DNA from 4 places in the Nesterenkonia xinjiangensis genome. Region 4 is predicted to be linked to each of the others. Evidence: riboswitches for the same ligand, from Rfam matches in the RefSeq annotation. Region 4 holds a riboswitch; each other region holds the start of a gene.

What was found. A riboswitch is a leader RNA that binds a small molecule or an ion and turns the genes downstream of it on or off. The one in region 4 is predicted to bind S-adenosylmethionine.
Region 1: linked by a shared signal. The riboswitch ahead of HNR09_RS08965 (OsmC family protein) and the one ahead of HNR09_RS10700 (methylenetetrahydrofolate reductase) in region 4 are both predicted to bind S-adenosylmethionine.
Region 2: linked by a shared signal. The riboswitch ahead of HNR09_RS09205 (flavin reductase family protein) and the one ahead of HNR09_RS10700 (methylenetetrahydrofolate reductase) in region 4 are both predicted to bind S-adenosylmethionine.
Region 3: linked by a shared signal. The riboswitch ahead of HNR09_RS11355 (O-acetylhomoserine aminocarboxypropyltransferase/cysteine synthase family protein) and the one ahead of HNR09_RS10700 (methylenetetrahydrofolate reductase) in region 4 are both predicted to bind S-adenosylmethionine.

The regions. Positions count from the first base shown of each region.
Region 1 covers NZ_JACCFY010000001.1:1,961,479-1,966,730, forward strand. The annotation lists gene HNR09_RS08960 (excinuclease ABC subunit UvrA) at 1-1,713, shown strand, start outside; SAM riboswitch class IV at 1,907-2,026, shown strand; gene HNR09_RS08965 (OsmC family protein) at 2,067-2,627, shown strand; gene HNR09_RS08970 (ATP-grasp domain-containing protein) at 2,727-3,740, shown strand; gene HNR09_RS08975 (MFS transporter) at 3,878-5,146, shown strand; gene HNR09_RS08980 (Lrp/AsnC family transcriptional regulator) at 5,196-5,252, opposite strand, start outside.
Region 2 covers NZ_JACCFY010000001.1:2,018,401-2,023,652, forward strand. The annotation lists gene HNR09_RS09195 (aliphatic sulfonate ABC transporter substrate-binding protein) at 1-9, opposite strand, end outside; gene HNR09_RS09200 (ABC transporter ATP-binding protein) at 156-1,028, opposite strand; SAM riboswitch class I at 1,039-1,158, opposite strand; gene HNR09_RS09205 (flavin reductase family protein) at 1,270-1,875, opposite strand; SAM riboswitch class I at 1,886-2,002, opposite strand; SAM riboswitch class I at 2,204-2,318, shown strand; gene HNR09_RS09210 (methionine ABC transporter ATP-binding protein) at 2,326-3,270, shown strand; gene HNR09_RS09215 (methionine ABC transporter permease) at 3,270-3,932, shown strand; gene HNR09_RS09220 (MetQ/NlpA family ABC transporter substrate-binding protein) at 3,993-4,949, shown strand; gene HNR09_RS09225 (MetQ/NlpA family ABC transporter substrate-binding protein) at 4,946-5,252, shown strand, end outside.
Region 3 covers NZ_JACCFY010000001.1:2,513,512-2,518,763, reverse strand. The annotation lists gene metX (homoserine O-acetyltransferase MetX) at 1-409, opposite strand, end outside; gene HNR09_RS11355 (O-acetylhomoserine aminocarboxypropyltransferase/cysteine synthase family protein) at 499-1,887, opposite strand; SAM riboswitch class IV at 2,027-2,143, opposite strand; gene HNR09_RS11350 (right-handed parallel beta-helix repeat-containing protein) at 2,247-4,658, opposite strand; gene HNR09_RS11345 (acetyl-CoA C-acetyltransferase) at 4,829-5,252, opposite strand, start outside.
Region 4 covers NZ_JACCFY010000001.1:2,355,548-2,360,799, reverse strand. The annotation lists gene HNR09_RS10725 (SDR family NAD(P)-dependent oxidoreductase) at 1-18, shown strand, start outside; gene HNR09_RS10720 (Rv1352/Rv1906c domain-containing protein) at 141-1,043, shown strand; gene HNR09_RS10715 (hypothetical protein) at 1,250-1,618, shown strand; gene HNR09_RS10710 (LytR C-terminal domain-containing protein) at 1,725-2,255, opposite strand; gene HNR09_RS10705 (thermonuclease family protein) at 2,291-2,932, opposite strand; SAM riboswitch class IV at 3,152-3,291, shown strand; gene HNR09_RS10700 (methylenetetrahydrofolate reductase) at 3,353-4,357, shown strand; gene metE (5-methyltetrahydropteroyltriglutamate--homocysteine S-methyltransferase) at 4,543-5,252, shown strand, end outside.

The DNA.
Region 1 (5,252 bases), 390 kb from region 4:
GATCTCGACAAGCCGATCCGTGAATACACTGCGGAGGAGCAGGAGATCCTGCTCCACCAGGAGCCGATCAAGATCAAGGTCGAGGGGATCAACCTCACCTATGAGGGGCTGATCCCCAAGATCCGGAAGTCGATGCTGTCCAAGGACCGTGAGGCGATGCAGCCCCACATCCGCCGCTTCGTGGACCGGGTGGTCACCTTCACCCCCTGCCCCGAGTGCGAGGGCACCCGGCTCACTGCTGCGGCCCGCTCCTCGAAGATCGCCGGGATCAGCATCGCCGAGGCCTGCGCCATGCAGATCTCCGACCTCGCCGCCTGGGTCCGCGGGCTCGAGGAGCCCTCCGTCGGTCCGCTGCTGACCACCCTGGGGGAGACCCTGGACTCCTTCGTGGAGATCGGGCTGGGCTATCTGAGCCTGGATCGGCCCGCCGGCACGCTCTCCGGGGGTGAGGCCCAACGCACCAAGATGATCCGACACTTGGGATCGGCGCTGACCGATGTCACCTACGTCTTCGACGAGCCCACCATCGGGCTGCACCCGCACGACATCGCTCGAATGAACGACCTGCTGCTGCGCCTGCGGGACAAGGGAAACACGGTCCTGGTGGTGGAGCACAAGCCCGAGACGATCGCGGTGGCGGACCACATCATCGACCTCGGCCCGCTGGCCGGTTCCGGGGGCGGGGAGGTGGTCTACGCCGGCGATCTCGCCGGGCTGCGCACCGCCGGGACCCTGACCGGGAACCACTTCGACGACCGCGCCCGCCTCAAGGAGGCCGGGCGGACGCGTGACGGCGTCATCGAGGTCCGCGGGGCGACGCAGAACAACCTCACCGGGGTCGATGTCGACATCCCCACCGGCGTGCTCACCGTGGTCACCGGGGTGGCCGGGTCGGGGAAGACCTCGCTGATCCACGGCAACGTCGCCGGGCTGGACGGCGTCGTGGTGGTGGACCAGGCCGGGATCAAGGGGTCGCGACGCTCCAACCCGGCCACCTACACAGGGCTGCTGGACCCCATCCGGAAGGCCTTCGCGAAGGCCAACGGGGTCAAGCCCGCGCTGTTCAGCGCGAACTCCGAGGGTGCCTGCCCCACCTGCAAGGGTGCCGGGGTGGTCTTCACTGAGCTGGGCGTGATGGAGACGGTGGAGACGCCCTGCGAGGAGTGCGAGGGCCGCCGGTTCCAGGCCGCGGTGCTGGACTTCACTCTGGGCGGGAAGAACATCAGCGAAGTGCTGCACCTCTCCGTGGACGAGGCCCTGGAGTTCTTCTCTGCGGGAGAGTCCCGGATCCCCGCGGCGGGGAAGATCCTGCAGCGACTCTCCGACGTCGGGCTGGGGTACCTGACCGTGGGGCAGCCGCTGAACTCACTCTCCGGAGGAGAGCGGCAGCGACTCAAGCTCGCGGTCCACATTGGCGACGACGGCGGCACCTTCATCCTGGACGAGCCCACCACCGGCCTGCACCTGGCCGACGTGGAGCAGCTGCTGCGGCTGCTGGACCGGCTGGTGGACGCCGGCCGCACGGTGATCGTGATCGAGCATCATCAGGCGGTGATGGCCCACGCGGACTGGATCATCGATCTGGGCCCCGGGGCCGGTCACGACGGCGGCCGGGTGGTCTTCGAGGGGACGCCCGCGGAGCTGGTGGAGTCGGCTCGCGGGGCCGGGGCCACGCTGACCGGGCAGCACCTGGCCGCCTACGTGGGGACCTGACGACTTCCGCCGCCCGCCGCCAGGTGCCCCAGCCCGTCCACTTCATCGATTGGGCGATTTGCACGCTTCTGAGGCCCGAATCGGCGTCCAAAAGCGATCACATCGCCCAATCGATGCATCGGAAGCCGCGGCCGATGACGCCCTGTGACATCACCGTTGCACCGGGGCGCGGCGGCAGAGATGCTCGAGAAGGAATCACGAGCACCCGCCATCACGGACCTGGCCGGCGGGGCGGCAACCCTCACTCTGCACCGGGGTGCCCCCAGGGGACGATTCGACGCCGCCGGGTCCCCGGCCGGCGTCAGGAGAGCGCCGCGGCGGATGCGGCGCGAGGCAGATCGAGAGGCCAGCGCATGACTCAGTACGCCAGCATCGACACCGACACGCAGCAGGAGGCCCAGGATCGCGCCCAGCGCCTGGAGAAGGCCGGACGCGACTGGAGCAGCCGCATCGACCAGGACCCGGCACACGCGGGGCTGGTGTTCCGCGCCCGTGGGGAGGGCATCGGATCGGTCGCCACCCGGATCACCTCCGGGCGGCATGAGTTCGTCCTCGACGAGCCGGCCGCGCTCGCCGGCGACGATGCCGGCACCAGCCCGGTGGAGGCCGCCCTGGCCGGGCTCATCTCCTGCCAGGTCGTGATCTACCGGCTCTACGCCCAGCAGTTGGGGATCGAGCTGGAGGACATCAGCATCGAGGCCGAGGGTGACCTCGACGTCCGAGGTCTCCTCGGAGGAGCCGACGAGGTCCGGCCTGGGTTCTCCGAGGTCCGGCTGAAGGTCTCGCTCACCGGCCCGGAGAGCTCAGAACGCTATGTGGAGCTGCAGCGGACTGTGGACGAGCACTGCCCGGTGATGGACATCTTCCGCAACCCGGTGCCGGTCCAGGTGCAGGTCTCCTCCTCCGCCTCCTGAGCAACACATCCCTGCGGACCAGGGACAGTAGAGTCGGCAAAGAGCCCGCGTCACTCCACCCGTGGGGCTGCCCTGTGAACGCCGGACCGGAAGAAGCACATGGACCTCACATCCACTCGTAAGCACCTGAAGTCTCTGGGCATCGCCCACGGTCTGACCAATGCACTCATCGCCCAGGAGGCTCTCGCCCGGGACATTGAGATCGCGCCGGATGAGAAGAGCAGACTGACCATGCGGTGGAAGGGCCGGCGCATCTGGTTCGACGCCGCCCGGTCCAACATCAACAACTCGCTGGCCCGCCGCTGCACGTTGCACAAGGACGTCGCGAGCCGTCTGCTCCGCACCTACGATGTCCCGGCGCCGCACAACGCCGTGTTCTCAGCCAGGGATGTTGAGCTGGCCTGGCAATGGGCCGAGCCCCGCCTGCCGGTGGTCATCAAGCCCAGCGACGGAGGCGAAGGCGAGCAGGTCCACCTGGACCTTCGTGACCGCGCCGCCTTCCGCGAGGCGTTCAGCGCCGTCGGCGCAGCTGCGGAGGGCGTACTGGTGGAGGAGTTCGTGCCCGGCGTGGAGCACCGTGTGCTCCTGGTGCATGGCAAGGTGGTGGCCGCCACGCGACGCATCCCGGCTCATGTCGACGGTGACGGGGAACACACGGTGGCCGACCTCGTGGCGCACAAGAACATCGCCCGTGCGGTGTTGGAGAACCCGGTGCATTGGGACGTTCCGCTGGATGACATCAGCCGGTCGGTGATGGCTGAGCAGGGGTTCACGGAGAGCATGGTCCCTGCGGAGGGCCAGCGAGTCTGGATCCGCCGCAACTCGAACATCCACAGTGGGGGTGACGCCATGGACGCCACTGATGACCTGACTGCAGAGGAGGTCGACATGGCGGAGAAGGTCGTGCGGGCGATCCCGGGCCTCCGACTGGTGGGGCTCGACATGCTGCTGCCCCGCGACGGCGAAGGGGACGCCCCTCGCGTGCTTGAGGTCAACTCCAGTCCGATGCTCTCCGGCCACCATTTTCCCTGGATCGGGAAGCCACGCGACGCCGCGGGCGCGCTTCTCTCGGGCATGTACCCCGACTCTCCGGCCCGCCGTCGTACCGTGTAGACTGTCCTGCTGGCCTGGACGGCCTCACACCGTCCGGTCCGGCAATTTCCGTCAAGTTGTGTATCTACCTGGTGGCGCTCGTCGAGCAGCGCGCCAAGGCGGCACTGCATCAGTGAGTGCGCTGCAGGAGGTGCGTGATGATGACAACTCTCGAATCCGACCGCCAGGACGGGCCCCGCCCAGGGCTCCACGATGACGGCCCCAGCCTGTTCCGTGCGGCCGGCCCGTCGTACTTCCCCGTGGCGCTCATCGCGCGCTTCCCCTACGCGATGATCGTCGTCGGGGTGCTGACACTGGTGGTCTCCGCCCGTGGCTCGCTGGGGCTGGGCGGGCTGACCTCCGCCATGGTGGGGCTGGGTGCGGTGCTGTGCGCCCCGCTCGTCGGCGCTGCCGCGGACCGGTGGGGGCAGCGGGTCGTGATCCTCTGCGCCGGGCTGGCCAGCACGGTCACGCTGCTGGTGATGGCCTGGGTCGCCTATTCCCCGCTGCCGGACTATGCCGTGCTGATCTCCGCGCTGCTCATCGGCGCGACCACCCCGCAGATCCCGCCGATGTCTCGTACCAGACTGGTCGGGATCATTCTGCGGCGACTTCCGATCGCCCGGCAGAACCGGACCCTGAGCCGCACCATGGCCTATGAGTCGGCGGCGGACGAGGTGACCTTCGTCTTCGGTCCGATGATCGTGGGCATCCTCGCCGCGATGATCAACCCCGCCGCTCCTGTGGTGGGAGCGGCGCTGCTGACTCTGGTCTTCGTGACCTCCTTCGCCCTGCATCGCAGCGTGCAGGCGGTGCGTCCGGTCCAGGGCGAGCGCGCGCTCGCCGCCCCGGTGCGTGACCTGTTCCGCGGCTCGCTGCTGACCGTGCTCGTCGGGGCGCTGGGCATCGGACTGTTCTTCGGTGCGGTGCTGACCTCGTTGACCTCCTTCATGTCCGACGCCGGCCAGGGCGAGAGCGCCGGACTGGTCTACGGGGTCATGGGCATCGGTTCGGCCGCGTTCGCGCTGGGGTCGGGGCTCTTCCCGGAGCGGTTCTCGCTGCGGGCGCGCTGGCTGGTCTTCGCCGGGCTGATGCTGGCCGGCACCCTCATGCTGCCCTTCGTCACCGGTCTCGGCGGCATGCTCGCGGTGCTGGGGCTGATCGGCATCGGCCTGGGCCCCACTCTGGTGACGGTGTTCAGCCTGGTCTCGGCGCGCAGCCCCCGCGGACGAGCCGCCACGGCGATGACCGTGGCGACCACCGGCATCGTGGTCGGTCAGTCGGCGTCCTCGGCGCTGGTCGGTCAGGTCGGCGAGCACCTGGGAACCGGGGTCGCGCTCGTGGCGCCGATGCTCGCAGCCGCGGTGGTGCTGGGGGCAGGGACGGTCAACTGGCGGATGGCCGCCTCCGAGACCATCACCCGCTGAGACTCTCACGCGCCGAGACCATCACCCGCTGCTCAGGCCGGGGCCGGGGTCAGCCTCCGGTGCGCAGGGATTTCAGGATCTTCATCGGGAAGCGGGAGTTGACGTT
Region 2 (5,252 bases), 340 kb from region 4:
ACTGGGCATGTGATGAAGCGGCCTTTCGTGCGGTGTCGGGTGCCGCTCCGTCCGCATCCCGGCTGGCAGACCCGGCAGGGTCCACCCGGCTGGGGCCGGACTGGTGCGGCCGAGCGTGGGTCATCTCCGGAGGCTCCCGGAGCTCGGGGCAGAGGTCAGTGGGCGTGGGCGTCGACGCCGAGGCCGGTGAGCAGCTCGCCGCGCAGGGCGGCCAGCTCGGCGGAGGCGCGATCTCGCGGGCGGCTGCCCGGAACGGTGAGCAGCCGCGAGACGGTGGCCCCCTCGCGGGCGGCGTCGGAGGGGTCCGGGCCCAGCAGCAGGATGCGGTCGGCGAGCTGCAGAGCCTCGTCGACGTCGTGGGTCACCAGCAGCACCGTGGTGCCGGTCTGGGCGTGGACGTCGAGCAGCAGGTCCTGCATCTTCAGGCGCGTCAGCGCGTCCAGGGCGCCGAAGGGCTCGTCCAGCAGCAGCACTCCGGGGCGGCGGGCCAGCGCCCGGGCCAACGAGGCGCGCTGGGCCATCCCTCCGGAGATCTCCCGGGGGCGCAGCTGGGCACGGTCGGCCAGGCCGACGAGCTCGAGCAGCTCGTCCACCCGGGCCCGGCCCTCCGCCTTGGACACCGTGCGGGGCAGACCCAGTGAGACGTTGCGATGCACCGAGCGCCACGGCAGCAGGCGCGGCTCCTGGAAGCCGACGGCGGTCCGCTCGTCATAGGTGTGCACCCCGGCGCCGTCGATGACGACCTCGCCGGAGAAGCCGGCGTCGAGACCGCCCACGGCGCGCAGCAGGGTGGACTTCCCGCAGCCGGAGGCGCCCAGGATGGCGACCACCTCACCGGGGGAGATGTGCAGGTCGACGTCGCGCAGCACGGTGCGGCCGTCGAAGCTGCGTCCCACTCCACGCAGCTGCACGTCCAGCGAGTGGGTGGGCGCGGCGGCGGGGCGGTCCAGCACGGCGGTGCCGCCGGAGTGTGCCGAGGTGTGCAGGTCAGACTCGCGTGCTGCGAGTGTGGGTGCAGAGGAACCCATAGGAATATCTCTCCCATCGATCCTGGCGGTAGCACCTTTTCTGATGCGCCGGGCACAAACGGCCGATCGGCACATCCGAAGGTTGCTGCGGCGTCGTCGAGCCAGATCTCTCAGCCGCTCGGGATGGTGGCAGTTTCAACCCTACGCACAACCGCGCCGCCTGGGCAACGGCGATGTCACAGTATGAGACATCACTGAGACGTCGCCGGAGGAGGGGAGCCGCAGAGGCGCGGCCCGCGGTTCAGGCGTCGGCGTCGAGCGGACCGAGGGCCTTGAACTCGCTCTGATGGAACACCAGTGCCTGCGACTGGTCCTCTACGGCGAGGTCCAGCAGCTCGAGCACGATGATGTCGTGATCACCCGCGCGGACCTGATCGTGGATGCGGGTGGTGAAGGTGACCGGGGCGCCGTCGAGGGTGACCGCACCGCCCTCGCCGGTGGTCACGCGGAGGCCGGCGAAGCGGTTCTCCCGGTCCTTGGAGGCGATCTTCCGACACAGGGCGGACTGCCCGTGGCCGACGAGGGAGATCCCCAGCTCGGCGCCGGCACCGGCCAGCTTCGGCCAGGTGGTCGAGCTGTGCTGCACCGCCACGGTCACCAGCGGCGGCTCCAAGGACACCCCGACGGTGAACGTGGAGGCGACGAGGCCCTCAGGGCGTCCGTCCACCTCGGCGGCCACCACGACCACCCCCTGGGGGAAATGGCCGAAGGCCTCACGAAGCTCCAGCGGATCGATGCCGACCAGGCTGGTGGGCACGCGGCGGGCTACGGCGTCGGCGGTGGTGTGGTGCACGGCGGCCTCCACGGGGATCGGGCGGCTCTCGTCGGTGGCCAGTGCTGTGCTCATGGCTGATCAACTCCCATCGGCCCTGGCGGTAGCACCTTTTCTGAGGCGTCCGCCGAGAGAGGCGGAGCACGTCCGAAGGTTGCTGCGGCGTCGTCGAGCCAGATCTCTCGGCCGCTCGGGATGGTTTCGTCGCTCCAGGGTACGCGCGCAGCGCAGCACGATCAAAGGGATGTTCGGGGAGTGACACATGGAGACATCAGGCCTGGTGACCGTGCTGTCGCCCATCCGGCGACCTCGCAGATGTCCGTACATTCTTACGCCTCGTGACATGAACTTATCGATGAGATTTGACGAGTGTTCATCGACAGCGCGTAGTCTGGTGCTCGCCACACCATCCAGAGCGACTGAGAGATCTGGCTCGACGACGTCGCAGCAACCTCCCGAGCAGCCACGCCATCACGGCGCGGACCGGGGAACGGTGCTAACGCCAGAGACGATGGAGAATGCCCGATGATCTCACTGCGCCATGTGTCCACGACCTTCCCCGCCGCACGGGGCAAGGACCCCATCCATGCCGTCGACGACGTCAGCCTGGAGATCCCCCGCGGAAGCATCCAGGGCATCATCGGATTCTCCGGGGCCGGCAAGTCCACCCTGCTGCGCAACATCAACCTGCTCGAGCGCCCCACCTCCGGGGAGGTGCGCGTGGGCGGCACGGAGCTCACCGGGCTCGGAGGCGAGGCGCTGCGCCGCGCTCGCCACCAGATCGGCATGATCTTCCAGGGCTTCAACCTCGTGAACAACCTGACCGTTGCGCAGAACGTGGAGCTCTCCCTGAAGTTCGCGGGGGAGAGGGACCGCAGGGTGCGTCGTGAGCGCGCCGCGGAGGCGCTGGAGATCGTCGACATCACCGAGAAGGCGAAGGTCTACCCCGCACAGCTCTCCGGCGGGCAGAAGCAGCGCGTGGCCATCGCCCGCGCGCTGGCCACCCGCCCGGAGGTGCTGCTCTGCGACGAGCCCACCTCGGCCCTGGACCCCTTCACCACGGCCACCGTGCTGCAGTACCTCGCCGATGTGAACCGCGAGCTGGGCATCACCGTGGTCATCGTGACCCATGAGATGGAGGTCATCAAGGCCCTGGCCGACCACGTCGCCGTCATGGAGTCCGGCCGAGTGGTCGAGCAGTTCCACGCCGCCGAGCTGCGGCGTGAGGGCTTCGCCCCGCGGACCTCCATCGGTCGCTACCTGGTCAGCGACGGCATCTCCGTGGACCGTCGGGGCGGCGGCGTGCGCGCCGGCTCCGAGCCGTCTGCCGCTGACCAGGGCGCTGACCCGGGCGCCGATCAAGGCGCCGACCAGGGACCTGGCGCTGATCCGCCGGCGTCCGGGCGGGAACCCAGGACCGCCTCCGGGCTGGTCGCCGCGACAGCCTCGTCCGAAGGGGGTCCCCGCTGATGGAACGCCTCATCGAGCTCCAGCCCGAGCTGGTCCAGGCCATGCTCGAGACCTTCGTCATGATCGGCGTGGCCATCCCGCTGGCGGTGCTCTTCGGCACCCCGCTGGGGATCTGGCTCTTTCTCCACGCCCCCGGCGGCATCGCCCCGACGCCGCGCACCCACGCAGTGGTCAGCGGAATCGTCAACATGGTCCGGTCCTTCCCGTTCCTGATCCTGCTGATCGCGATCATCCCCTTCACGCGGCTGATCGTGGGCACCACCGTGGGCACCGCGGCGGCGATCGTCCCGCTGACCATCAACGCCATCCCGTACTTCGCCCGGCTGGTGGAGCAGAACATCACTCAGCTCGGCTCCGGGGCCGTGGAGGCCTCCCGTGCCATGGGAGCCACGCGCGGCCAGATCATCCGCAACGTGCTGCTGGTCGACGCCAAGCCGGCGATCATCGGCTCGATCACCATCACCACCGTCAGCTTCATCTCCTACTCGGCCATGGTCGGGCTGGTCGGCGGCGGAGGCATCGGCGACTTCGCCATCCGCTACGGCTACTACCGCTACGAGACCGCCGTGATGATGGTCGCCATCGTGCTGATGATCGCCCTGGTCACCTTCGTCCAGTTCAGCGGCACCCGCGTCGCGCGGCTGACCGACAAGCGCGCCTGACGGCGCCCCCACCCCATTCCTCCGCAGAACACCTGCACCTCTGAGATGAAAGACTCCACGATGCCCAGCACACTGACGACCTTCGGATCTCCCGGAGTGTCCGGATCGATCACCAGCTCCGGCTCCCTGGCCTCCTCCGGCCTCGCCCGCCGCAGCCTGCTGCTCAGCGGCCTCGCCGCCGTCGGGACCTTCGCCCTGACCTCCTGCGGACTCGCCGAGGCCGTCGGAGAGGATGACCGGACGATCAGCATGATCGTCACCGAGTCGGCACCCTTCCAGGACCCCACCGAGATCGTGAAGGACATCCTCGCCGAGGACGGCTGGACCCTGGAGACCACCTACGTCACCGACATCATCCAGCCCAACCAGGTCGTGGCCCAGGGTGAGTTCGACGCCAACTTCTTCCAGCACCTGGCCTATCTGCGCCAGTTCAACGAGGACAACGGCACCGACGTCGAGCCGGCCTTCTCCGTCTACTACGCGCCCAGCGGCATCTTCTCGCTGCAGCATGACAGCATCGAGGATCTGCCCGAGGGCGCCCAGGTCGCGCTGGCTGTGGACACCGCCAACAACGGCCGCGGGATCAAGCTGCTCGCCGACGCCGGCGCCATCGAGATCGACGAGTCCAAGGACGTCACCGAACTCTCCCAGCGGGACATCACGGCCAACCCGAAGGACTTCGAGTTCATCGAGGTGGACCAGCAGTCCACCTCCCAGACCCTGCCCGACGTCGACGCCGGCTTCGCCTTCGCCCGGCTGGTGGCCGAGGCTGGTCACGACGTCGACGAGACCGCGCTGATCCTGGAGCAGGACGAGGACGTCCGCATCCCCTTCACCTGTGTGGTCGCCGGGGCGCCCGGCTTCCAGGACACGGAGAAGGCCGCCGCCCTGCAGGAGGCCTTCCAGTCCGCGGAGGTCCAGCAGTGGTTCGACGAGTACCTCGAGGGCTCCCTGGACTTCACCGATGACTTCACCGTCGACTCCGTCGACGCCGTCTGGGAGGACTTCGCCGCATGAGCCACGACCCGACCTCCCGGACCCCCGCTCCCTCCCGACGGCGGGCCCGGTACGGTGCACTGGGCATCGCCGTGCTGGCCGCCGTCGGGAGCCTCACCTCCTGCGGACTGGCCGACGGCGGCGAGGAGGACCGGACCATCAGCATCATCGTCACCGAGTCGGCGCCCTTCCAGGAGCCCACCGAGATCGCCAAGGAGCTGCTGGCCGAGGACGGCTGGGAGCTGGAGACCACCTACGTCACCGACATCATTCAGCCCAACCAGGTGGTGGCCCAGGGGGAGTACGACGCCAACTTCTTCCAGA
Region 3 (5,252 bases), 160 kb from region 4:
GGGCCTCCAGCTCGACGGAGTCCCGGATGGTGGTGAAGGGGAAGCGCGAGCCCCAGGGGCGGCCCTCCAGATCCGGCGAGGCCGGCCCGGTGGACCCGTAGCATCCGCCGACCATCGCCGGGGCGACCACGAACCACTGTGTGGTGTCGATGGGTCGCCCCGGCCCCAGCAGACCCTCCCACCAGCCCGGCGCCGGGTCGGCGTCGGTGGCGGCGACGTGGGTGTCACCGGTGAGGGCGTGCGCGACCAGGATCGCGTTGTCCCGTGCCTCGTTGAGCGTCCCCCAGGTCTCGTAGGCCAGCTGCACCTGCGGCAGGGTGCCTCCGGTCTCGAAGGTGTGCTCGCCGACGTCGACGATGGCGAGCGCACCGGCGGGACGCGGTGTCGCGGTGAGCACCTGGGCGGTCATGGGGCGGGAACTCCTGTGTCGGTCCGGGTCGGCTGGGCGATGACGGTCAGGCGGGTGTGGATGAGACGCAGTGGTCTCTCAGGTTAGCCTCAGCCCACCGGAGCAGGCTCGGAGGCCGGCGTTTTCTCACTCTGCGGACCGTCGGCACCGGCCGGGACGGCCTTGGCCAGGGCCTGCTCGAGGTCGGCGAGGATGTCCTCGATGTGCTCCAGCCCCACCGAGAGACGCACCAGACCAGGCACGACGCCGGCCGCACGCTGCTCGTCCTCGGTCAGCTGGCGGTGGGTCGTCGAGGCAGGGTGGATCACCAGGGAACGGACATCCCCGACGTTGGCCACCAGAGAATGCAGCTCCAGGGCGTCGGCCACGGCCTGGCCGGCCGGGGCGCCCCCGTCGACTTCGAAGGCCAGCACGGAGCCCACTCCCTTGGGCAGGTACCGCTGCGCCTGTTCGAACCAAGGGCTCGAGGCCAGGCCCGGGTAGCTGACCCGCTTGACCGCCGGGTGCGCCTCCAGGTACTCAGCCACCCGCTGAGCGTTCTGCACGTGACGCTCCACGCGCAGGCTCAGGGTCTCCAGGCCCAGGTTGATCTCGAAGGCGTTGTGCGGCGAGAGGGAGGGGCCGAGGTCACGGAGCAGCTGCACCCGTGCCTTGAGGATGTAGGACAGGTTGACCCCAAAGACGCCGTCGGCACCGAGGTCCCGGCCGTAGACGAGGCCGTGGTAGCTCTCGTCCGGGGTGTTGAAGCCGGGGAACCTGTCCGGGTACCGGGTGTAGTCGAAGCCGCCGGAGTCGACGATCACCCCGGCGATCGCGGTGCCGTGCCCGCCGAGGAACTTGGTGGCCGAGTGGATGACGACGTCGGCTCCGTGCTCGATCGGGCGGATGAGATAGGGGCTGGTCAGCGTGTTGTCCACGACCAGCGGGGCACCATGCTCGTGGGCCACCGCCGCGACGGCCTCGAGGTCGAGGACGTCTCCGCGCGGGTTCGCCACGACCTCACCGAAGAAGGCCCCGGTGTTCTCCCGGATCGCGGCCCTCCAGGACTCGGTGTCATCCGGGTCCTCCACGAAGGTGACCTCCACCCCGAGCTTGGGCAGGGTGTGCTTGAACAGGTTCTGGGTGCCGCCGTACAGGGAGGGCGAGGCGACGATGTGCCCGCCTGTCTCGACGATGTTCAGCAGCGCCAGGGTGGCGGCCGCCTGGCCGGAGGAGACCAGCAGCGCACCGACACCACCCTCGAGTGCGGCGATCTTGTTCTCCACCGCCTCGAGGGTGGGGTTGGTCAGCCGCGAGTAGATCGGCCCGAGCTCCTCGAGGCCGAACCGCTTGGCCGCGGCCTCGGTGCTCGGGAAGACGAAGGAGGTGGTCTGCTGGATCGGCAGCGCCCGGGCGCCGGTCACCGGGTCCGGGAATGCACCGGCGTGGATCTGCTGAGTCTCGAATCGAGGGGCCTTGGGGGTCTCTGTGGTCGTCATGGGACGTGTCTCCGTTCAATGCGGTCGCGTGGCCAGGACCGGCATCGGAGAGACTCCGGGCACGAAGACCCGAGAGACTGCACCGCGTGGCGGCCCTGTCGCGAAGGACATGGTGGTGGGCCGCACTGTGATGTGTGATGGCCCGCGCTTGCCCCACCGCATGGGCGGCAGGGCCTGGTCGTCACCCGGGGCACCCCACCGCGAACTGGAGGGTTGCCGGCCAGCAAACCGGGGTTTGACGCTGGCACTCTTGACCTGCCCCATAGTGTGCCCTGATCCCCACGATCCGGCAAGTCTGTGTCCTCGCATGTCACCGTCGGCGCGGATCACCCCGCACCCCGGCACGCCCCAGCACTCTGTCAGCCCCGCCCTCCCGGATGCGGCGCGGGCTCCACCGCGCCGATGGGGCCGCCGTCGTCGCCGCCGTCGACCAGGATGGAACGGAAGGTCGGCTTCGCGAAGTCACCCCAGATCAGCGAACCGTCCTCGTCCCGCTCATACTCCCCGGGCGGGACGATGGAGACCAGATCCCGCGGCAGGACCAGCCGTTTGCCGCCCTCGGCCTGTGAACGGCTTCCGTCGAAGAGGACGTTGCTGGAATCGACGTCTCCGGCGATCTGATCCGCCCGGCCGTCGCCCCCGGAGTGCACTGAGAGGTTGCTGCGGAAGATCCCCTGGTCCTCCGGCTCGAAGTACGGGTTGGTGCGGAAGATGTAGTTGTACCGCACGTTGTCCACCGCGGTGTTGTTGGTCAGCGTCAGCCGGCCAGGGTTGAAGTTGTCGGAGAAGCCGTCGAGGTTGTTCGCGTACGCCAGGTTTCCGGTGAGCACATGGTCCACGGGAAGCCCCTCTCCGCCCACCTTGAATCCGGTGCCGATGCCGGAGCCGGCGTTGTACCCGTCGGAGAGCTGCCCGTTGTGGTGGGCGATGTTGCCCTCCATCGTGATGGGGAAGTTGGGGCCCTCGTTCGTGCGGTTGTAGAGGTCCCAGCCGTCGTCGATGTTGTGGTGGGCCACGTTGCCGCGGAACACATTGCCCGGGCCGACCCCGAGCTTGGCCGCGAAGCCGTCCGCGTTGATGTCAGCCGGGTCCCGGTTGTCATGGGCCTCGGAGTCCACGATGAGGTTCTCGGCGGGCCAGTCCTCCGGGGCTCCGCCGCCGGAGAGCTGGAAGCCGGAGTTGCCGTTGTGGCTGAAGATCATCGAGTCGACGACGTTGTGCGATCCCGAGGAGCGCAGCCCGTTGCCGGCCGAGCGGGTGAGCTCCAGGTCGGAGACGACCCAGTGGTCGGCGTCGAGCCGGATGATCTGCTGCAGCGCGGACCGGCCGTCCACGATGACCTGTGCGCCCTCGGCGGCGGTGAGGGTCTTGGGCTCCTCCACGGTGCCGGAGTAGGCCGGGCTGAGCGAGATGGTGCTCTCGGGCTGGTATTCGCCCTCCAGCAGCTCCACCGTCTGACCGGGCAGCACGTGCTGGACCGCCGTGTGCACGTCCAGAGGGCTCTGCTCCGTCCCCTCCCCGTCCGGCGTGCCGTCGGGCGAGACCATCAGCGGGGCGTCGTGGAACTCCCGGACGGTGACCTCGACGCTGCGGGTGATCGGAGTCAGGTCGGGGCCCTCCGCAGGGTGATAGGTCGAGCTGACCGTGCTGGTGCCCTCCGGGAGGTCAAGCTGCGCGGTGAGCTCATCCTCGGCGGTGATGGGTTCCCCGGAGATCACCGTCTCCCCGTCGACGGCGACGTCCACGGTGCCCGGATGGCCGGCCGAGGCGGCGAAGGGGTAGCTGGTGGAGCCGGAGTGCTCAGGAGCACGCAGGTCGAAGGAGACCGGGGTGACCGGCTCAGGCTGCTCCGGACGGGGCTGGGTGTCGGCGTCGCTGAGGGTCAGTGAGGCCCCGGAGAAGGTCACCGCCACATTCCGTGAGGCGAAGAACCCCACGGTCATCAGGTCGGGCTCGATGTCCTGGACCCAGTCCGCCCCGTCGAGCTCGTGGGTGTGGGTCTCCGGCTCGTCCAGATGCGTGGAGGTCGTGGACATCACGAACGAGTCGTCGGTGCGCTCCAGCCGCATGGTCACCGGCTCGTCGATCGTCAGGCCGTGCCCGCCGAGGTTCGTGGCGCGACGTTCGGATCCGACAGTCCCCCACGGCTCGGTCACCCCGGTGCGGGTCATGCCGACCGGTCCCTGGCGCAGCACTGTGGAGGAGGCGTAGTTCGAGGCGGCCGGAACCTCTTCGAAACCCTCCAGCATGGGGTCCTGACGAGGGCCGCCGTTGAGGTCGCGGACCATCAGGCCTGCACCCTCCTGCCCGTTGGGGCTCGCGCCGGTCTCGGGGCCGAGCTGATGGACCGTGACCTCGGCCTCGAGCACGAAGTTGTGCTCGTTCGGGTCGAGGGTGACGTGGTAAAAGGTCAGTCCGTCATGGCCGGGGGCGAGCTTGCCGCCCCGGCTCTCCATGAAGACTTCGCCGTCGATGGTGCCCGGCTCGTCCGGGTCGGCGTGGTTGACCCCGACCTTCTCCGGCATCACGTTGGAGGAGAAGTCCAGGTCGGTGGACTGCCCGAAGGTGATCTCCTGCCACTCGAGCTCCTCGGCGGTCTGTCCCCCTGACTCGGCAGGGTCGTCTGCGGGAGTGTCGGCCCAGGCCGACGACGGCGCCAGCAGCGTCACCACCAGGGCCAGGGCACCCGCGACGGTGGTCCCGCGGACAGCGGGCGTCGTGAGTGTTCGGCGGTGGTGCGGATCGTCGATGGACGTGGTGGACGGTGGCATCTCGTCTCCCCCTCAGGAGCTGGACAGCGGTTTCCCGTCCAACCTAGACGTGATGTCGGTCACAGTGAAGCGGATTCGAGACCTGGCGCATTGCCCACTCAGCATGACGTGATGCGGCCCGCAGCGGACTGACCAGCACTCACCCACCCCCGCAGGGGAATCCGACCCGCTCAGACGCGCAGGATCAGGGCATCGCCCTGACCGCCGCCACCGCAGAGGCCTGCGGCCCCGACTCCCCCGCCGCGGCGCCCGAGCTCCAGTGCCAGATGAAGCGCCAGTCGCGCACCGGACATGCCGACCGGGTGCCCCAGAGCGATCGCACCGCCGTTGACGTTGAGCCGATCCTCCTCCAGGCCGAGCTTCCGGGCCGAGGCCACCCCGACGGCGGCGAAGGCCTCGTTGATCTCCACCAGGTCCAGCGAGGCGGGGTCGATGCCCTCCTTGGCGCAGGCGGCCGCGATCGCGTGGGCGGGCTGCAGCTGCAGCGAGGAGTCCGGCCCGGCCACCATGCCATGGGCGCCGATCTCGGCGATCCAGTCCAGCCCGAGCTCCTGGGCCTTCTCCTTGGACATGACCACCAGGGCGGCGGCGCCG
Region 4 (5,252 bases):
AGGCTCGAGCCCCGGTGATGCCGCGGGATGCGGCGTGCCCAGCCCTGGGGACACGCCGGCGGCCTGGCCGCACTCTGGACGCCGACAGGAGGACGATCACAGGAGAGAGGATGCCGCCTGCGGATGGGGAGAACTAAACGATGAGCCCGACGCCGCCGGACCGGCGAACGCCGGCTGCAGAACCTGCCTCGCCCGAGGAGCCCGCCTCACCGGAGGAGCCCGCCTCACCGGAGGAGCCCGCCGACGCCCGCTCCCGACCTGCCCACCCCACACCTGCTTCCTCACCCGCCGCTGACATCAGCTTCGTCTCCCAGTACCGGTGGGGCCTGCTCCTCATCGGCTACTGGGCCCTGGTGCTGGTGGTCCTCGTCGTCGCACTCACCACCGTCCACGGCTCCGGTATCTCCCACTCGCCGCAGGACACCGCTGCCCACGAGCAGGCACACAGCGGCGACGCCCCCGCCGAGGAGCCTGGCGGCGGCGCCCGGCTCCGCAAGGAGGCCGTGGAGGATCCGCTGCCGGGAGGCGGGGCCCCCTTCTCCGACGGTGAGGGACTGATCGTCGGCGAGGACATCGCCCCCGGGGCCTACCGCCAGGACCCGGGCTCCGGCTCCGAGGATGCGACCTGCTTCTATGTGATCTATGCCGACCGTTCCGACCCCACGGTGGTCCGCACCGGCGCCAAGGAGCGCGGCATCGCGGTCCTCGAGGATGGCACCGTCTTCGACTCCGTCGACTGCGGCGACTGGCTCCCGCTGGAGGAGACCTACCCAGATTCTGCGGCCACCGAGTTCGGCACCGGCATGTACGTGGTCGGCGGGCACATCGAGCCCGGCGACTACGAGCTGACCTGGGACCTGGAGACGTCGTTCTGCTGGTGGGACATCTACGGAGACATCCGAAGCGGCGTGGAACCGACGGAGTCCGACGTCGTACCCCAGGAGGATCCGGAGTTCGGTGAGCCGCTGCAGATCACCCTTGACGCGCGCGAGCATCTGATCTTCAACACCGAGACCTGCGGAACCTGGACCAAGGTCGGCTGAGCTCTCCGCATCCCGCCTCCCCCGCCTGCTGGCTCCCGCTCACCCCGGAGATTCCGGACTGATCAGGACTTCTCCTGGAGCGTGGGCCTACTACACTGTGTAGAAGAACGTTCGGCCGAGCCTCCGCCCGGAGGGACCCTTCGGGCGCTCCGGCCGGCCCTCGATGGAGGACAGCACGTCCTCCCGACCTCACACCAAGGAGCCTCATGCCCCGCATCACCGTCGGGCTGGGCGGGATCCTCATCCTGCTCGGCATCATCGCCTACGCCGCCACGTCCTTCGCCAGTGTGACCGCTCTGATCCCGGCCTTCCTGGGCCTGGTACTGCTGGTCAGCGGCCTGATCGGCTTCAAGAACGCGAAGATCGGCATCCACATCGCCCTGGTGGTGGCGTTGCTGGGCGCCATCGGCACCTCGATGAACGTGATGCAGCTGGGCGCGCTGTTCGCCGGCGACGCCGAGCGGCCTGCCGCGGTCATCGTCAGCACCGTCACCTTCGTGCTGCTGATCGTCTACATCGTCGTCGGAGTGCGCTCCTTCATCCGTGCCCGGCGATGGAAGAACACCGAAGCCTGAGCCTCATCCTGCGGCGCGGAACTCGTCCAGCGCCGCCGCAGCGGGCCGCTCCGAGAACCTCGGGGCGGCCCGCTGGCGTCTCGGCGGACGTCGTCGAGGTCGCGGCTCAGCCGGGACTGCCGGAGCAGTCGAGACGCCCGGGCTCCATCTCGATCTCCTCGGAGTCCGTCAGTCCGGCGAACTCCGAGCCCAGCACGAGGTCGACGCTGTAGCCGTCACGATCATCGAGGTCGACCAGCGCTCCCGGAAGGTGCTGCTGCAGCGTGTAGGCCTGCCGCAGACCCCGTTCCCCGGCGCGGATGATGGCTTGGAAACCGGTGTCCGCGAAGTAGTCGTTGTCCACGGAGGCCACTCGGAACTCGCGGTCGGCAAGCTCCTCGGCCACGTCGCCGGCGAGTCCGGGCTCATTGGTGGAGTTGAGCACGATCACCGGCACCCGCTCGGGCACCACCGGGGACAATGTGCCGGTGGGGCAGTCCTCGCCGGCCGGGATCGAACCGCCGCCGATGAGGTCCACGTCGATGGTGCCGTCGATCATCAGCCAGCTGCCAGCGGTGATCGCACCCAGGACTCCGATGGTGCCTGTCGCGACGGCGATCTTCTGCCGCCGGGTCGCCGGCGCCGGGGAGCTGCTCATGGGTCCATCCTATTTCGGGAGGGCATCTGCCCGCGTCAGGGCAGCGCCGGTTCGCAGTCCAGGTCCGCGGCGAAGAGCCCAACGCCGTCCGCCTCCGCCTGCTCCCAGGCCTGCTCGACCGCGGCGAGGAACCGATCATTGGGCGGATAGTGCACCGGCGCGCCATAGCCGGCTCGTGCCATCTGCACGTTGAGCAGCACCTCATCCGCCCACACTCCGGCCAGCATCCGATCGTAGCGATCGGTGCGCTCCTGGTCGTACTCCAGGAAGACCTCGTCCCCCGGCGACACCAGGGTCTCCATGTGGGCGGAGGACTCCGGTCCCAAGCACTCGACCGGCTCCGTGGGGTGGACGGACTCAGGTGTGTCGATGTTGAGGAGCCGGATCCGCTCGTCCTGGCCGTCGAGCTCCACGATGAGGGTGTCGCCGTCGATCACGCGCACCAGGGTGCCGGCCTCGGCACCCTCCGGGCGCTCCTGCGGCTCCTCCGCACCGAGCCCCTGGAGCCAGCTGATCACGGCGCCGATGAGGATGACCCCGAGCACGGCCAGCAGCCACCACAGGAGGCCCTGACTCCCTCCGCCCCGACGCCCGCCGCGGGGAGCGGTGCGCAGCGACCGGCGCACGGTCTTGCGTGCGTTGCGGCGCATCGCATTCTTCAGATACCGATCGGGCATGCGCTCCACCTTATCCGGCGCCGCTGACGCGACGGAGGGCTGGCCGCAGATCGCCCTGAGCAGCGGCGAGCAGAGCCTCGCCGCCCCTGCTCCACCTGCGCGCGGGGGTTGCCGCGTCGCCACCTCATCCGCGAGTGCTCAATATGTTCATATATCGTCATTGTTCCCGTCGCAGGTTTCCGACCCGGCGCCCCCGTGCTAACGTCACAGGCACAGATGGATCACGAGAACCGGTCACAACAGCTCTGGCTTGGCCGGTCGGCAACCCTTTCCCGCGTGACGGGGTGCCCCAGATGACGATCCGGCCGCACCGGCCATCTTCACTGAGATGGCTTTATCTTCAGCGGCAAGCACGGCGCAGGGGAAGCCTCCCTGTGGCGCCTCATGAACGATGATGAACGCCAACACGGAGGACTCTCCATGCCTGTCTCGACGCCCTCTCCGGGCGCCGTCCGTCTGACGCCGCCTGCGACGTCGGACCCGTCCCACACCACATCCGTCCTGGTCCAGCGCACTCGGCGGAGGTCGCTGATCTCCTTCGAGGTCTTCCCGCCACGCCCCGCCACCGCGGGTCGGGATCCCTGGCGCAGCATCGAGCTGATGGCCGAGGCCGCCCCGGACTACTTCTCCGTCACCCACGGGCACAACCAGCCCGAGGGCGCGAACGTGGAGGTCATCCGCCACCTGCTGCGCACCACGCCCTCACCGGTGATGGCGCATCTGATCTGCGCAGGCAGCACCTCCTCCCAGCTCCGCGGCTCCATCACCGAGCTGCTGGACCTGGGAGTCCGGGACATCCTCGCGCTGCGCGGCGACCCGCCCGACGGCGGCAAGGAGTGGATCCACCAGCCCGGAGGCCTGAACCGTGCCGCGGAGGTCGTCGAGCTGGTCCGCGAGGTCGAGCAGGAGCGGCTGTCCCCGCCTGAGGGGCCCGGAGCTCGGCCGGTCTCGGTCTCAGTGGCCGCGTATCCGCCCTCCGGCACGGATCGGGATCATGCCGCCGACCTCCACGCCCTCTGGGAGAAGCAGGAGGCCGGCGCAGACTACGCCGTCACCCAGGTCTTCTACGATCCGGAGGACTACGCGCAGCTGGTGGACTCAGCCCGATCCCAGGGCATCCACCTGCCGATCGTCGCCGGCATCGCCCCGCTGACCAGCCCCAGGCGTCTGCGCCGACTGGAGGAGATCACCGGGGTCCCGGTGCCCCGGCACCTGGTGGACTACCTGGACGTCGACGACGCGGCCGAACGGCGCCGTCGCGGGGTCGCCGCCACGCTGAACCTGATCGACACGGTGCTGGAGCTCGGCTGCCCCGGGCTGCACCTGTTCACCTTCAACCAGCACCCCCCGGCGCTGGCGATCCTGGACCATCTCAGGATCCGCGACGCCGCCCGCCGACAGCGCAACATCTTCGACGCCGGCTGACCGAGGCCCCGCAGCACCTCCGGCCGGAGAAGACCCGGCCGCACGCCGGCTCCGCGACGCCGGGGCCACGCTCTCCCCAGTACGCGCAGCGCTGCCCAGCCACCCCGTCGGGCGTCCGTCCTGACATCCCCTCCTCACATCCCGCCCAGGCACGACCTGCCCTGACACATCGACAAGGAGTCACCATGACCACCGCACCGCCCACCCACGCACTGCCCCCCACCGTGCTCGGCTATCCGCGCATCGGTCCCGACCGTGAGATCAAGAAGGCCTTGGAGGCCCACTGGGGCGGCGGGGACGTCGCCGCACTGATCGAGGCGATCAGCTCCCACCGCCGCCGCACCCTGGACCATCTGGTGGGTCTGGGCCTGGAGGAGGACTCCGCGGTCCCCGCCGACGGCGCCGTCATCGATCAGGTCCTCGACGCCTCGGTCCTGCTGGGTCTGGTCCCCCGCCGGTTCCGCGACGCCGGATTCGCCGCCGTCGCCCCTGACGCCCCGGAGGGTCTGACGCTGATCTCGGCGCTGGCCCGCGGGACCTCCGAGGTGGAGCCGCTGGAGCTGACCAAGTGGTTCGACACCAACTACCACTACTACGTCCCGGAGATCGAGGCCGACGTCGCCTTCGCTCCGCAGGCCACGGCCCTCGCCGACCGGTTCCGGGCGTTCCGCGCGCTCGCCGAGCAGTCGGAGCGCACTGTGGGCGCGGCACCCCTGCCCCGCCCCACCCTGCTCGGCCCGGTCAGCTTCCTGGTGCTGGCCAAGTCCGTCGGCGCCGCCGCTGAGACCTCCCAGGCCGCTCGCTTCGACCGGCTCGAGGAGCTGGTCGGCGCCTACGCGGCCCTGCTGGGCGCCCTGCACGAGGCCGGAGCCGCCTGGATCCAGCTGGAGGAGCC